Regions from separate parts of the Ruegeria sp. AL12 genome, predicted to be linked through region 2. Evidence: riboswitches for the same ligand, from Rfam matches in the RefSeq annotation. Region 2 holds a riboswitch; each other region holds the start of a gene.

Region 1 (5,532 bases), on a different contig from region 2:
ACAAGATTCGAAATTTGAGTCAATAAATAAATCACTCTTATTTATTATTGACAGTGCGGGCGGGCTTTCTCATTCTTCAGCAGGAAAGGGGTGGTCGTGCCTGAAAATTCATCTCGGAAAAATTCGATTGGCCTGCACGGGTCAGAGGTGCGCGGAACCAACCAAAGCGGGATGCGGGCCCGGAACGAACGGCTGGTGTTGTCGCTTGTCCGGCGTCATCAGGCCCTTGCGAAGTCCGAGATCGCGCGCATGACCGGACTGTCGGCACAAACCGTTTCCGTCATCATGCGGCTGTTGGAGAAGGATGGTTTGCTGTTGCGCGGCGAGCCGGTCCGCGGGAAAGTCGGGCAACCTTCCGTTCCCATGCGCCTCAACCCGGATGGTGCGTTTTTCTTTGGGCTCAAGGTCGGGCGCCGCAGTACCGAGCTGGTTTTGACTGACTTTGTCGGAAATGTGCGGCAGCGCGAGCGGCGAACCTATGACTATCCAACGCCGAAGGCCACTTTGGAGTTTTCCACTGAGAGTCTGGGCAAAATGATGTCATCCATGTCGCCCGAGGCCAAAGGCAGGATTGCGGGTCTTGGAATTGCCATGCCGTTCTATCTGTGGGACTGGGCCCAGACCCTTCAGGTTCCTCAGGAAGAAATGGACCCGTGGCGCGTATCAGACCTGAAGGCTGACCTGGCGCGTCGCCTCGATATTCCGGTATTCCTGCAAAATGACGCCACTGCGGCTTGTGGGGCGGAATTGGTATTCGGTCCGGCTGATGGGCCAAGGGATTTCCTGTACTTCTATATCGGGTTTTTCATTGGCGGCGGTGTGGTCCTCAATGGCGCGATCTTTTCGGGGCGTGGAAACGCGGGGGCAATCGGCCCCTTGCCTGTGCCCGATGGCGCGGGCGGTGTCAGACCGCTCATCGATGTGGCCAGCCTTTACGTGCTCGAGCGTGCAATCACCACGGCAGGTGTCACGTCGCATTCCATCTGGGAAACGACCCAGCGTTGGGATGTGCCAAACGTTCAACTGGAAAACTGGTTGAAACGGACGGCAAGCGGGATTGCCCATGCGATTGTCTCATCCTGTAGCCTGATAGATTTCGAATGCGTGAAGATTGACGGCTGGATGCCGCAGGACATCAAGGCGCGTTTGGTTGAAATGGTGGAAGACAAACTGTCCGAGCTGAACATGACCGGGCTCGAGCGCCCCGTTGTGCTGGCAGGAACCGTAGGCCCGGAAGCACGCTCTTTGGGCGCGGCAAGCCTGCCCTTGTCGGAGAGGTATCTTTCAGAAGCTTAGACAGGAACGAACCCTGCCGCCTTGGACGTTTCACAAACTGGTTCACTCTCGCAAACTGCCGAGCTCAATATTTTCGATGGCCGTAACACATTTTCGTTGACGGAAGGCTGAGTTGTCTGGCAAGCCGCTCGGCATGTCCGGTTCCGGGGCTTGCTCTGGAATCAATAGGGAATGCGGTGCGGGCTCTGGCCCAAATCCGCAACTGCACCCGCAACTGTAAGCGACGAGCAGGGCTGAAACGCCACTGGGGTTTGCCCGGGAAGGCCGGTCCAACGCTTTGACCCGCAAGTCAGGATACCTGCCGGACATGTGCCCTCTAACGGGCACTCCTAATCGACGACGGGATGTGCGTCGGACCAGGATGCCTGAAAGGGTAATTTGGCGTTGAATGTCCCGTGGTCAAAACGAATTTCGCGCCGGGATTGGCGCGACGGGACAAGGACGACTGTTCATGAAAACGCTGCTCAGCGCAGCCGCTGCCGCGATGGCTCTTCCTGCCATAGCAAATGCGCATTTCCTTTTGGAATACACCACCGACACCATGATCGAGAAACCGGGCGATGTACCGGTCAAACTGATTTTCTGGCATCCGTTCGAGAATGGCCATGTCATGGATCTTGAAAAGCCGCAGGAATTCTATGTGATCCACAACGGTGAAAAGACCGATTTACTGGACACGCTGGAACCTATCCGGTTCACCGGCGGGCAGAACGAGGGCGCGGCGTTCAAAGGCAGTGTCCCGGTCAAACGGTCGGGCGACTATGTGCTGGTGACGGTTCCTCAGCCTTATTACGAGGAATCCGAAGACATCTATATCCAACAGCTCACCAAAGCCTTCCTGAACCGCAACGAATTGCCGACCGATTGGATGAATCCCGTGGGTCTGCCGACCGAGATTATCCCGCTGAACAAGCCGACCAACATCATCGCGGGTTCGACTTTCACGGGCCGTGTGCTGGCTGATGGTCAGCCGGTTGCGGGGGCCGAGATCGAGATCGAATACATGGCAGCCGAACCCGACATGGAAAGTTCGGCCGCTTCTGCACCGAAGGCGTCACCAATGCCGGGTGGTGCGGTGGTCGCAATATCTGACGACAACGGGTATTTTTCGTTCGGCGTTCCAAAAGCCGGTTACTGGGGTTTCGCCGCCCTTGGTTCCGGTCCGGCAACCGAACATGAGGGCAAAGAACTCAGCCAGGATGCGGTCATCTGGATCCGCGCCTGGGATCTGGAGTAACCCCAAATGCACATCGTCGACGGAGCCCTTTCCAACCCGGTTGTAATTGGCGGCGCCATAGCCGCCGCGGGCGGGATCGCCATGGGTCTCAGGTCTCTGGATCTTGATCGCATCCCCACTGCGGGCGTGCTGTCAGCCAGTTTCTTCGTGGCATCGTTGATCCACGTGCCCATTGGTCCGTCGTCGGTCCATCTGATCCTCAACGGCATGGCCGGGCTGCTGCTTGGTTGGGCCGCATTCCCGGCTTTGTTCGTCGGGCTTTTGCTACAGGCGGTCTTTTTCGGCTTTGGCGGGTTGACGGTGTTGGGGATCAACACCGTCAATATCGCCTTTCCCGCGGTGGTGGCCGGAATGTTGTTCGGTCGTCTGATCGCGCGTGGAACGCCTTTGCAAGGTGCGATTTGGGGGGGCATCGGCGGCGCGTTTGCGATTGCGGCGACAACCGGCATGGTCGCGTTTTCGCTGGCGCTGTCGGGGGATGAATTTCTGCCTGCCGCCAAGCTTGTTTTCTTCGCCCATATTCCTGTCATGGCCATCGAGGCGATTTTGACCGGGTTCGCCGTGTTGTTGGCACGCAAGGTCAAGCCCGAGCTGTTTTTCAGAGGAGCAGCCACATGAAGCATCTGGTTGTCATACTGGCCATGTGCTGTGCACCTGTGCCTGCCCTGGCGCACAAGGTCATAGCCGGCGTTTTCGAGTCGGGAGACGTCATCGAGGGCGAAATCGGCTTTTCCAACGGCGACCTGGCAAGCGGCACCGAGGTCATTGTCACCGGCCCGGATGGGGCCGAGCTGGGTCGATCGGTCACGGATACGGACGGTTTCTTTGTCTACACGCCGACCTCGGCCGTGGCGCACACCTTCTTTGCCGACCTTGGCGCCGGGCATGTGGCCGAAGTCACGATGTCTGCCGAAGATGTCGCGCGGATCATGGGCGTTGCCGCGGCAGAGAACGGTGATTCATCTTCGGCTGCTGTGACGCAGGCCAGCGGTTCGGCGGCGTCTCTCAGCGCCGAAGAACAGCAGGTTATCGCCAAAGCCGTACGTGACGAATTGCGCCCGCTCAGGCGCGAGATTGCGGCCTATCGCGAACAGAATGACCTGCAAACCATCCTCGGCGGGATTGGGTACATCGTTGGTCTGTTCGGTCTGGGCTTTTACATGGCGGCCCGTCGCAAGCTGGCGTCCTGATGGCACACGTTCTGGGGCACAAGGAAAAAACGCTGTCCGAAGCCGGTGACGGGCCAGAAGGTCTGATCAGCCTGCTGGATCCCCGGATGCGGATCGTCATGGCAGTTGTTTTTGCAGTCGTGACCGTGGCGCTGTCATCCCTCGGCGCGCTTTGCGCGGCGCTGACAGTGTCGCTTTCGCTTCTGATGGTTTCACGTCTGCCGCGGCGAAAGACGTTGAAGCGAATGGCCATGATGGATGGGTTCATCCTGTTCATGCTGATCCTGTTGCCCTTTTCCATGCCCGGGGATCCGATGTTCACGCTTTGGGGATTCCCCGCAAGCTGGCAGGGATTTTGGAAAGCGGTCGAGATTGCCTTGACCGCCAATGCCGTGATCCTGTCCCTGATGGTTATGGTCGGGACGATGGAGCCGGTTACACTGGGCCACGCCCTGCATCGTCTGCGGTGCCCGGAAAAGCTGGTTTACCTGCTGATGTTCACGATCCGTTATATCGAGGTCTTGCGCGAAGAATACCTGCGGCTGCGCGCCGCGATGAAGGTGCGTGGTTTTCGGCCAGCAACAAACTGGCACACATATCGCAGCTTTGGCTACCTTGTGGGTATGATGCTTGTGCGCGCGATCGAAAGATCGGAACGCATCCTGGCCGCGATGAAGTGCCGGGGGTTTTCCGGACGTATGCCGTTGCTTCAGGAATTTTCCCTGACCCGCGCGGACATTGTGTTTGCGGCTGGCTTCAGCGGCCTCTGCCTGGGTCTGATCATTCTGGAATTCGCATGACACTGATCGCGCTTGAAGACATCTGTTTTTCCTACCCCGGCCAGCCACCCGTTTTGGACGGGGCCAGCCTGAGCCTGAGCGCGGGGCAGCGCCTGTCCCTGACAGGTCCGAACGGAGCGGGGAAATCGACGCTCCTGCGGATTTTGCTTGGGCTGCAGCGCCCGTGTTCGGGCACCGTCACCGTTTTTGGTCAGCAACGCGTGGAAGAGGCTGATTTCCATGAGGTCCGCCGCCGGGTGGGGCTTGTATTTCAGGATGCGGACGATCAGCTGTTCTGCCCGACCGTCGCCGAAGACGTTGCTTTTGGTCCGCTCAATCTGGGCAAGACCCGTGACGAAGCACTTGCCGTCGTCGACAAAGTTCTGGGCGATCTGGACCTGATGCACTTGAAGAACCGCATTACCCATAAATTGTCGGGCGGAGAAAAACGGCTGGTGACCCTGGCGACGGTTCTGGCGATGGAGCCCGAAGTGCTGTTGCTGGACGAACCGACGAATGCGTTGGATACGAAAAACGAAGCGCGCCTGCTGGAAATCCTGCGCGCGTTGCCGCAGGCGATTTTGCTTGTCAGTCATTCGCCGGCGTTCCGCTTGGAACTGGCGCCTGATGAACTGGATCTTCGCGACGGGAAGCTGGTGCCGGTCTGACCTGTTCTCGTGGCAACTGGACATGGTGGTTTCAGAAAGGCAATCACACCTCCTGAGCCACGCCATGAAACGGAAAGCGAACCTTGTATGGCGTCAGGCCTTGGCTATGTGCATCTGCGGCTCATAAGCCCATATTTGACCGCCCATGCCCGAAAAGATCCACGTCTGCGCCTGTCCTGTTTCACAGGTTGCCTGGATTGCGCACCGCCTTTGCGGTTGAATTCGAACACGTCGATTATCCGCTCGGCACAGCCACAGGCTTCGCCCATGCCAACTTTGGCGAAATAGAATTTCTCGAAACGCTCGGGGTTTTGCATGGCTGACCTCCTGAATGCATTGAACCTCATGAAGGGAGCATTGCCAAATCACTTTCCTGCGTTTCA
Region 2 (5,532 bases):
AGCCAGTGCCATGTGCCCCCGCCTTGCAAGGATCGCATCGCGCACGGCTGGTGCCTTCACTGGCTGAATTTCATAACCGGGCAGTTTGTCAAAGGTGAGCACCGCACCGCGCTTGCCGTTTGCGAAAAACCCGGCCCCGTTCTTTTCACCGCTGGTGTGCTGGTCGTCACCTTCCATGCGTTCCATCAGCAGACGAATGCCGGTCTGGCTGGCCGAAACTTCGGCATATGTCCGACTTGCCGACAGGACACCCAGCGCCCACGGTTCGATATTGCCAGACGCAGGATCGCGGCAATTGTCCAGATCACCGATCACCAGTGCGCTGCCCGGTCGTGGCAGGTATCCGGCTGCGTAGTGGGTAATCTCGCCCACCGGTGTCAGGCCGGTCAGCAACGCGGACAATTCCGCGAAGGTGTATCGGGCCGCTTGGTCCGCAGATACCGGGCGGTCAAAGTTGACCTGTTCGTGCTGGTACTCACTGGCCACGCGGTCGGTCGGAAATTTGCCGGTCTTGCCGGTTTGTGGAACAGGCGGTGTGACCGCAAAGACCAGCCAGTTCCGTTCGGCTGTGGCCCGTTCCCAAGCGTCTTGTTGCGGATGTGGCGGTGTGGGGTTAATGTCGTTCATATCTGACGACCCTTTCGGCAAAACAGGGTTACGATTTCGGCCCGCTGCGCAGCACACGCAGCGGGTTTTTCTTTGCCTTCGGATCGCGTCAGTTTGGACTATCGCCCACCACCGTCAGCCCTTCCATCATTGGTAAAACCGCATTGCCCAGCAAGCTAAAAAAACCTATAAAAACAATGCTATAGACACACTAGAGATTAGCTAACTTAGGGAAAATCAAATGGACTTGGACGCCATAATTCAGCAGCGGATCGACGCAATAATTGCCGAAAAGCTGGGTATCCGTGAACACGACGCAGCCAAAATTGCAAATCCGTGTACACCGGTTCGATTCCGGTACTCGCCTCCAATACCTCCAATGACTTACGGTACTTTGTCTTTCTTCGAGGTCCAGTATCCAACCAAAATTTGGATTTTTCGTGTTTCGATCTGGTTCTGTTCCATCCGACTGCGAGCATTCTTGGCATATGCCGCCAGCTTGCGTTCAGGCAACACCTCGCCGTACTTCCTTGGCATCTTCATCTCGAAATGATCAGAATTGGTGACCTGAACCATTGGTCCCAGCCATTTGGGTACAGACCTTTCTTGTAGTCAGATTGCGATCAGGGACGGCCAAGCAGGCCCATTGCGCGGTTCAGGCAGCCGCAGAATGGTGCCGCAAACAAAGCTGTCGGATTGTCTGTCGTCCATGGCTGGAATTGACCTGCCATTACCTATGCTGCTTCGACCTGGTTGGAACGGCATCGCGCCGGTACGAAACGTGCTGACTTCTTCATGCAATTTGTCCAATCCTTCTTTCTGACGCGTTCGTCAAATGGGGTTCCCGAAAGCATTGCTCACACAGCAGCCTTTGAGCAATTTTATGTCTCAACATCGCCAAAAAACGAAACTTCATGACAACTCGGGAAGGATGAACTAGGACTCTAACAAAGAAAAAGTTCTGGACGTATTGTGGAACACATTGCCTTTACCTTCGAGATGGGGGTCGTTTGCACCCTGCTGGCATTCACCGTTTTTCTGTTCGTTTCCGAGATCATAAGGATCGACCTTTCCGCCATATTGGTTCTGGTTCTCATAGGCTTGCTCAGCTACGCGCCCGGGCTGGGAAATCTGGCGGATGTCACCCTTCTGTTCGACGGCTTCGCATCCAATGCGGTCATCTCGATCATTGCGGTCATGATCGTCGGGGCCGGTCTGGACAAGACGGGGATCATGAACAAGGTGGCTGCCGTCATCCTCAAATACGGTGGCAAATCCGAAGGCAGGGTTGTACCAATCATTTCCGGCACCGTTGGCGTCATATCCTCGTTCATGCAGAATGTCGGCGCCGCTGCTCTGTTTCTGCCGGTTGTCAGCCGAATTTCCACACGGTCGGGCATACCGCTGTCGCGCCTGCTCATGCCGATGGGATTCTGCGCCATTTTGGGCGGCACCATGACGATGGTGGGGTCGTCTCCTCTTATCCTGCTGAACGATCTGATCCTGACGGCAAATGACAGTCTGCCGGCCTCTCAGAAAATGGAGCCCTTCGGCCTGTTCTCGGTCACGCCGATCGGTGCGGTTCTGATCCTGACGGGAATTGGATACTTTCTGCTGTTGGGACGCTGGGTTTTGCCCGAGGCTGAAGGGCCTGACAATACGGGTACCGGACAAGGGACACAGGAATACCTGCAAAGGGTCTATGGCCTCAAAGCCGATGTGTTCGAAGTCGTGGTGCCCGAGGACAGCCCCTTGGTCGGCGAGATTCTGGCCGACATCAACCACGAAAACCACCTGTACATCATTTCCACCTTCTATCGCGGCAAAACCTCGATGGTTCAGGTTTTGACAGCGGAAATTGCAGCGCCGTGTCGGCTGGCCATCGTCGGCCGCCGTTGGGAGGTCGAGAAGTTCGCCGAGAAATATGGGCTGACCGTTCTTCCGGATTTGGACATTTTCGTCGAAGAGTTCGCCCCAACCAATGCAGGCGTGGCCGAGGTGGTCATCACGCCCGACAGCAAGCTGATCGGCAAATGCCCCCGCGAGCTTTTGTTTCGCAAGACCTACGGGATGTCGCTGCTGGCCATTCACCGCGGCGAAGAGACGCTGAGCCATGTCGAGACCGAGGATCACGAATCCACTCAGATCGGGCTCGAAAAGTTTCAGGCGGGCGACATGCTTGTGGCACATACCAGATGGGACAACCTGATGCGGATCAAACGAGATCCGGATTTCGTCGTTGTGACGACGGACTTTCCTCAGGACGAGCTGCGGCCGCAAAAAGTCGGCTGGGCCCTGGCATTCTTCGCCATTTCGCTGTCGTTGATCCTGTTCACGGATGTCCGGCTTTCACTCTGTCTTCTTACCGGCGCGGTGGGCATGATGCTGACCCGTGTGCTCAGCGTGGACGAGGCATACCGCGCGGTCGGATGGAACACCGTATTCCTGCTCGCCTGCCTCATACCTTTGGGACAAGCCGTGCAGAACACAGGCACGGCCGCGTGGATCGCGCAGCAGATCATGATAATTCTGGACGGCTGGCCGCTCTGGTCGCTGCAAACCGGCATCGCCATTCTGGCGACGGCCTTTTCTTTGGTCATGTCCAATGTGGGGGCCACGGTTCTGCTGGTGCCTCTGGCGGTATCGATTGCGGTGGCGGCGGGTGGAAACCCGGCCGTCTTTGCCCTGACGGTCGCCATATCGACCTCGAACAGCTTCATCATCCCAACCCATCAGGTAAACGCGTTGATCATGGGTCCGGCCGGATACAAGGTGATGGATTTCGTCCGCTCCGGCGGGATTATGACGGCGCTGTTTCTGGTCGTCTCGCTGCTCATGATAAACGTCATCTATTAGCGCAAGAGGATCCGGGGTGTTCGGTGGTCTTTTCCCATCATCGGGACAGGTACAGTCAAGGCTCCCGTTCACCATGGTCTACGCCCCTTGCTGAGATACCGTTCGTCGCCCGGCCCATCTCGGGCTGAAGCCCGGCACACCATGCCGCCCATCGACGCCCACAGGTCGCTTTCCATGCCTCTGCATCATTCTTGCACGCGACTCGCTTGACAAGCAGGCCAGCGGTGCCGCATGTCCCTTTCGTTGGTGTCGGTGACAGCCGATGAAAAGGGAATGCGTCAACGGTCTTGCCGCCAAACGCAGCCGCCCCCGCGACCGTGAACGGAGAGGATGCCCAATGCCACTGGCCCGAAAGCCGGGAAGGCGGGACATCCGACAGAGGCCCGCCTCTGGCATCCGCAAGCCGGGAGACCTGCCAACGACCGAAGTTGAAACCGGGCGGGGTGTTCCGGTGTCGGGTCCATGACCAATCGTGGCCCGCATGAAACCCCGTCCCCCGCGAAGAGGATTTGGGGGGATGAGAGACATGACCGAGACCGCACCAGTCGAGTTGCTGGTCTGTACCACCTGCCGTCGCGGCCTGCCTGTCGAAGATGACGCGCAACGCCCGGGCGCTTTGTTGCACAAGGCCCTGGAACAGGCAGACCTGCCCGACGGTGTCACCGTGAAAGCCGTTGAATGCCTGTCAAACTGCGATCAAGGCTGTTCGATCGTGTTGCGCGGGCCGGGCCGCTGGACCTTCGTGTATGAAAACCTGAACGAAACAGATCATGTCGACGTCATCGTCGACGGCGCGACCAAGTATCTGGCCACTGAAGATGGTTTGGTGAAATGGCGCGAACGCCCCGAACATTTTCGCAAGAACTGTGCCTCGCGCATTCCCCCCATTGGAGCCTGACATGTCGAACCTCGAAAAACTCCCCGTCACAGTGATCACCGGCTTTCTGGGCTCGGGCAAGACCACTTTGGTGCGTCACCTGATGCAGAACCCGCAGGGCAAGCGCCTTGCTGTCGTGGTCAACGAGTTCGGCGATGTGGGCGTCGATGGCGACATCCTGAAATCCTGTGCCATTCCTGATTGCCCGGCGGAAAACATCATGGAACTGGCCAATGGCTGCATCTGCTGCACCGTGGCAGATGATTTCATTCCCACCATCGAGGCCCTGATGGCTTTGGAGCCGCGCCCGGATCACATCCTGATCGAAACCAGCGGTCTGGCCCTGCCGAAACCGTTGCTCAAGGCATTCGACTGGCCTGACATCCGCTCGAAGATCACCGTCGACGGCGTGATCGCCCTGGCCGATGCCGAGGCTGTGGCCGCAGGCCGTTTCGCGCCCAATGTCGAAGCGGTGGACGCCCAGCGCATGGCCGATGACTCGATCGACCACGAAACGCCCCTGTCCGAGGTGTTCGAGGATCAGATCTCGTGCGCAGACATCATTCTGCTGACCAAGCCCGACCTCGCCGGCCCCGAAGGCGTGGCCAAAGCGCGCGAGATCATCGCCGCCGAGGCGCCGCGCCCCTTGGCCGTCGTCGAAGTGGCCGAAGGTGTCGTGGACGTGCGCGTTGTGCTGGGTCTGGAAGCCGCCGCCGAGGATGACATGGACGCCCGACCCTCGCATCACGACGGCCATCACGATCACGAGCATGACGATTTCGAAAGCATCATCGTCGAGCTGCCCGAGCAGACCGAACCGGCCCAACTGATCGCCAATATCGAACGCCTCGCCAATGAACTGAACATCCTGCGCGTCAAAGGGTATGCCGCCGTTCAGGGCAAACCCATGCGCCTGCTGGTTCAGGCGGTCGGCGCGCGGGTACGGCACCAGTATGACCGCCCGTGGGAACCCGGTGAAGACCGTCGTTCGCGTCTGGTCGTCATCGCCGAGCATGACGATATCAAAGAGGCGGAAATCCGCGAAATCCTCGTGGGTGTGCGTGAGGCTGCCGAGTAAGACACATGCACGTCGTCTTCCGCGAAAGCCACGGGCTCGAGGAAACCGAGACCCCAACCGATCTGGGCCAGAGCCCGGCGGAACTGGTGGTGCTGTCGTTTTCGGACAGCGATCT
Region 3 (5,532 bases), on a different contig from region 2:
CTGCATCGACGCGCCGCCGGTACAGGCCCCGCAATGCAACTGATCGCAGCCAATGTCGATGTGCTGTTCATCGTCAGCTCGTGCAATGCCGATTTCAACCTGCCCCGGCTGGAACGATATCTGGCGCTTGCGTATCAGGCCGGGTGTTACCCGGTCGTCGTTCTGACAAAGGCCGACAAATCGGCGGACCCTGACAGTTTCTCGGGACAGGTGCAATCACTGGACCCGTTCCTGACGGTTCTGGCGATCAACGCGCTGGACCCGGCAGAGGTTGAAAAGGTTCTGTCCTGGTGCCCCAAAAGCCAGACCGGGGCGCTGGTTGGCTCGTCGGGCGTTGGCAAGACGACACTTGCCAATACCATGACCGATCAGGATCTTGCCACCTCGGACATTCGCGAGGATGACGCGCGGGGCCGGCACACGACGACCGCGCGCGCATTGCACCGGATGCGCAACGGCGGCTGGTTGATCGATACACCCGGAATGCGCGCATTGCGCCTGCTGGACGCTCGGGACGGGATCGACGACGTTTTCTCGGACCTTACCGAGTTGAGCCGGGACTGCCGTTTTTCGGATTGCCAGCACAGCTCCGAGCCCGGATGTGCCGTGCAAAAGGCGATCAGCCACGGCACGCTTGATCCGGCTCGATTGGACCGGTGGCGCAAGCTTCGGCGCGAAGATCAGCGCAATTCTGAAACCGTCGCGCAGTCCCGGGCGCGGGACAAAGCGTTCGGCAAGATGGTCCGTGGCGTCATGAAGGAAAAGAAACTTCGCACCCGGTGATTGTTGGACGGTGCCCGGCCCGTCCTGCGCCGCGTCTGATCAGGCGATCAGTCGCGGCCAAACCGCTGCATTGCGCCGGGCAAATGCTCCGATATGACCCACCTCGGGCAACCCGAAATCGGCGGGGCTCAGCAGGTGGCGGTTGGCATCGGGGCCGTAAAGATCCGCAAGCCGCCAAACCGCTTCCGGCGGCACCATCTGGTCGTCCTCGAAGGTGAACAAATCCACGGGCGTTCCAGAATCCTTCCACTGCGCCGCAGGTAACTCATGCCCGATTTCAGGCACATAATTCAAAGGCGCGGTACACCATTTGCGCCACTGCCAATAGACCGATGCCGGCAGATCCGAGCCGAACCCGATCGCCTTTCCGGGAAGGTAGCCAAGGGCTCGGGCCAAAAGCGGCGCATGACCATACCAGAACAATCCTGCCAAACCCCGATAGGGCCATGGATGGTCGCTTAGGGTTACCAGCCCCGAACACACACAGATCATCCGGTCAATCAGATCGATATCCGGCTGCACAGGCCCCAACATCGCGCCGATCGAATGGCCGATGGTCCAATGCTGCGAATTGGGAAACCGTCTGCGCATTTCCGCCCGTGCCGCGGGCATGTCGATCAAGGCCCAATCCGCCATGGTCGCACGCGAATCTTTCAGGCGGCCGGTCAAGGAATGCCCGTAATCGCGATAGTCATAGGTCAGGCAGGCCATACCCTGCTCGGCAGCAAGCCATCGTGCGAAATGACGGTAATAATCGCGCGGCACACCCGTTGCACTGTTCAGAACGACGACGATTTCGGGCGAAGTCAGCGGGCTGTACAACCGGGCAGACAGTGTTTTCTGCCCGGACGGAAAGCGAAACTCTTCGGTCAATACCGTTTGCTCTGTGTCCAACATGTTCTCTGGCTTTGCGCTTGGTAAATCCGGTTTCAGAACCTCAACACCCTCGACACTATGCATGAACCAACACCGTATCCAGCATGACCAAGCGTCCGGCCAAAAGATCGGCTTGACTCGGTGCGTACTCAAACGCTAGCGGTTGTGTGATGGTTTCCGGCCTCCACAAGGGGTCGGGATGAAAAGGGAACACGGTGCGGTAATGTCTGGTCATGCAGGCAACAACCAAATCCGCGACTGCCCCCGCAACTGTAAGCGGTAAGCGATGCCGAAACACCACTGGCCCCGACGGCTGGGAAGGTCGGCAAAGCGATGACCCGCAAGTCAGGAGACCTGCCATCGGAAACGAAACCGAAACTCGGGCGGGGTGTCCGGGCAGGTCCTGACGGCATCACGCTGTTCCACCTGTCCCAAATATCCTGTCCACCAAGCGCGGAGGGCGCAGGATGATCTGGAAGACAAAAACACATGAATTCAGTGCAACGGTATGTCAGCGGACGGGCAAAACCTGCCCCGCTTTGGCGCGGCTGGCGCGCTCGATATCCGAAGCCATGGCCCAGGCGACCTCGGCCACCAGTGACGATTTCGAGATTGAGGGCAGCAGCGAGCTGTCACATTGCACCGAAGGATGTCATGCAATTTTCCGCGCGCGATCAGACAGCATTCGTGTCTTTTGCGGGACGCAGCCCGAAACCGCGATTGAGCCGCTGAACGGCTATGCCGACCTGATCTTCGGAAACACGGTCAGTGCGATGCCATCCGGCGTCGTGAAAACCCCACCCTGCGCGATGATCGAAGTTTCCACGATCCGGCCGCGAAAACCTGTTTGCGCGCCCGCGCAGATTTCAATCTGAATCCAGACTGACCTGTGCCTGGGCGCGCCGAGAGGCCCAGGCCATTTGCGCATCCGTTTCGACGGCGCAAGGGCGCACCGCCCGCAATCGTTGCAGCGCCGTGTCCGCGCGTTCGCCGCATTCGACCATCAGCCGCAGGACAACCATACCTGACCTGCCACATCCCCCGCGGCAGTGCACCAATACGCGACCTCCGCCGGACAGCGCATGCCGGGCCGCGGCGCTGACGGACGGCCACGCGTCATCGATCGCTTTTGTCGGCGCTCCGAAATCTTCGATGGGCAGGTGAACCCATCGGCTGGCGCGGCTTTGAATATCGCTGCCAAATTCCTGCGCCCCGTCCTGAAGCATTTCGACATCCGTCGTCATCGAAACAACAAGCCCCGGCTGCCACGCAGCGATCATGTCCAGGTCGCTGGAGTAATCTCCGCCGCGTCCGGGCATCGAGGTCAGTGCCAGCGTTCCGCCACCGACTTGCAGGGCGTAGATCACCAACTGCGACATGAATCCTGTCCTCCCCAAAAAACTCTTTACAAAAATGAGCCATTAAATCCGCTGATGCAGTTTAGTGCGAAAGCGACTCGTTTCTAAATCAAAAATCATCGCGCCACGCTGTGGACGCGGGCAACGGTGGCCACTACGCTGTGCCCAAGCACCGAATCCCAACGAGAAGACATGACAGACAGCTCCAGCCCCGCCTATCAGGTTCTCGCCCGCAAATATCGCCCGGAAACCTTTGCCGATCTGGTGGGTCAGGATGCCATGGTGCGCACCCTGAAAAACGCGTTCGCGGCCGACCGGATCGCGCAGGCCTTCATCATGACCGGCATTCGCGGCACCGGCAAAACCACGACCGCAAGGATCATCGCCAAGGGGATGAACTGCATCGGACCCGACGGAACCGGTGGCCCCACAACCGAGCCCTGCGGTCAGTGCGAACATTGTGTTGCCATCATGGAAGGCCGCCATGTCGACGTGATGGAGATGGACGCCGCCAGCCGTACGGGCGTCAACGACATCCGCGAGATCATTGACAGTGTCCGCTATCGCGCCGCCAGCGCGCGTTACAAGATTTACATCATCGACGAGGTTCATATGCTCTCGACCAGCGCGTTCAACGCGCTGCTCAAGACGTTGGAAGAACCGCCCGCGCATGTGAAGTTCATCTTTGCAACCACTGAAATCCGCAAAGTGCCTGTCACCGTGCTGTCCCGCTGCCAGCGTTTCGACCTGCGCCGGATCGAACCCGAAGACATGATTGGCCTGCTGCGCAAGATCGCCGAAGCGGAAAACGCCCAGATCGCCGAAGACGCGCTGGCGCTGATCACCCGAGCAGCGGAAGGATCGGCCCGGGATGCGACCTCGTTGCTGGATCAGGCGATTTCGCACGGGGCTGGCGAGACGACCGCCGATCAGGTCCGTGCAATGCTTGGACTGGCAGACCGTGGCCGGGTTCTGGACCTTATGGATATGATCCTGCGCGGTGATGCCGCCGGAGCACTTACCGAGTTGAGCGGCCAATACGCCGAAGGCGCAGACCCGCTGGCGGTGCTGCGCGATCTGGCCGAGATCACGCATTGGGTGTCCGTAGTGAAGATCACGCCTGACGCGGCGCAGGACCCGACGATTTCTCCGGACGAACGGACCCGGGGCCAACACATGGCCGAGGCTCTGCCGATGCGGGTTCTGACCCGGATGTGGCAAATGCTGCTGAAGGCGCTCGAGGAAGTCTCGGCTGCCCCCAACGCCATGATGGCCGCTGAAATGGCCGTTATTCGCCTGACCCATGTGGCGGATTTGCCCAGCCCCGAAGAGCTGATCAAACGGTTGCAAGATGCCCCGCCACCGCCGCCGGGCGGGCCCAATGGCGGCGTTTCGATATCTCGACCGGGCACCGGTCCGGCGCCGGCTGGCGCGGCCCATCCACCTGCCTATGCGCCGTCCCCTCGCGGTTCCGGTGGCGCACCGGTTGCAGCCCTGGCGCAGGATGCCCAGACGGCTCTTGCCCGGTACCCGACCTTCGACCACGTGGTGGAACTGATCCGGACCAATCGCGACGTGAAGTTGCTGGTCGAGGTGGAAAACGGCGTGCGCCTCGTCTCCTATCAACCCGGACGAATCGAATTTACGCCCGCCGCCCAGGCACCGGCAGATCTGGCGCCACGACTGGGCTCAGCCTTGCAACGCTGGACAGGAAATCGGTGGGCTGTCTCGATCGTCTCGGACGGAGAAGCCCCCACAATTGCAGAAATACGGGACGAGGCCGAGCTGGCACTGAAATCCGAGGCCGAAAAACACCCGTTGGTGCAGGCGGTACTGGCGCAATTTCCAAAGGCGAAAATCACCAGGATCGAAACGCCGGAGCAACGCGCCGCCAAGGTCGAGACCGAAGCGCTTCCCGAGGTGGAAGACGAGTGGGACCCGTTCGAGGAAGACTAACCCCGCCGCCCGTCACCCCCTGTTTCAAACGAAGCTGAACGAAGTTTCAATCGAACACATCCGCCTGCATGTCTCAGATCGTTTGTTGCGACACCGGCCAGCGGTAGGCGGCCCGTGACACTTCTGATCCGGATGCCGCGTAGCCATTCGAACCACGCCCAGATTTTCTTTGCCCTGTGTGATCAGTCTCGGCAGCAGGCCATATGCGCGCCAAGGACGATCTAGGCTTTTCGGACCTGCAGGCGAATATGGCGTCGCAGACGGGCGGCACGATCCTGCTGACGCCTGCGCCGATCAACATGTCGGCCGGAACGATAGAGCCTCCGACCGGCGGGAGAACCCTTGTGCCATGTGGCTGCTGCCCGTATCTAGAGCGCAAACGGAGACACAGGAGAATACTATGCTGAAAGGACTCGGCGGGCTTGGCGGTCTGGGCGACATGGCCAAGATGATGAAATCCGCGCAGGACCTGCAAACCAAGATGACCGAGATGCAGGAAGAGCTGAACAACATGATGGTTGTCGGCGAATCCGGTGCAGGCCTGGTCAAGGCAACGGCG

What was found. A riboswitch is a leader RNA that binds a small molecule or an ion and turns the genes downstream of it on or off. The one in region 2 is predicted to bind cobalamin.
Region 1: linked by a shared signal. The riboswitch ahead of ACR0C6_RS19860 (DUF4198 domain-containing protein) and the one ahead of ACR0C6_RS07580 (DUF1636 family protein) in region 2 are both predicted to bind cobalamin.
Region 3: linked by a shared signal. The riboswitch ahead of ACR0C6_RS19375 (hypothetical protein) and the one ahead of ACR0C6_RS07580 (DUF1636 family protein) in region 2 are both predicted to bind cobalamin.

Annotation. Positions count from the first base shown of each region.
Region 1 is NZ_JBQFXN010000014.1:11,115-16,646, reverse strand. It holds gene ACR0C6_RS19865 (ROK family transcriptional regulator) at 172-1,296, shown strand; cobalamin riboswitch at 1,418-1,616, shown strand; gene ACR0C6_RS19860 (DUF4198 domain-containing protein) at 1,748-2,533, shown strand; gene cbiM (cobalt transporter CbiM) at 2,540-3,151, shown strand; gene ACR0C6_RS19850 (cobalt ABC transporter permease) at 3,148-3,723, shown strand; gene cbiQ (cobalt ECF transporter T component CbiQ) at 3,723-4,502, shown strand; partial or broken gene ACR0C6_RS19840 (energy-coupling factor ABC transporter ATP-binding protein) at 4,568-5,149, shown strand; gene ACR0C6_RS19835 (hypothetical protein) at 5,254-5,466, opposite strand.
Region 2 is NZ_JBQFXN010000001.1:1,502,830-1,508,361, forward strand. It holds gene ACR0C6_RS07565 (AAA family ATPase) at 1-627, opposite strand, end outside; gene ACR0C6_RS07570 (hypothetical protein) at 991-1,182, opposite strand; gene ACR0C6_RS07575 (SLC13 family permease) at 1,606-3,462, shown strand; cobalamin riboswitch at 3,690-3,896, shown strand; gene ACR0C6_RS07580 (DUF1636 family protein) at 3,989-4,360, shown strand; gene cobW (cobalamin biosynthesis protein CobW) at 4,362-5,417, shown strand; gene cobN (cobaltochelatase subunit CobN) at 5,423-5,532, shown strand, end outside.
Region 3 is NZ_JBQFXN010000012.1:7,274-12,805, reverse strand. It holds gene rsgA (ribosome small subunit-dependent GTPase A) at 1-783, shown strand, start outside; gene ACR0C6_RS19380 (alpha/beta hydrolase family protein) at 823-1,680, opposite strand; cobalamin riboswitch at 1,814-2,035, shown strand; gene ACR0C6_RS19375 (hypothetical protein) at 2,127-2,534, shown strand; gene ACR0C6_RS19370 (protein-tyrosine phosphatase family protein) at 2,526-3,038, opposite strand; gene ACR0C6_RS19365 (DNA polymerase III subunit gamma/tau) at 3,210-4,973, shown strand; gene ACR0C6_RS19360 (YbaB/EbfC family nucleoid-associated protein) at 5,374-5,532, shown strand, end outside.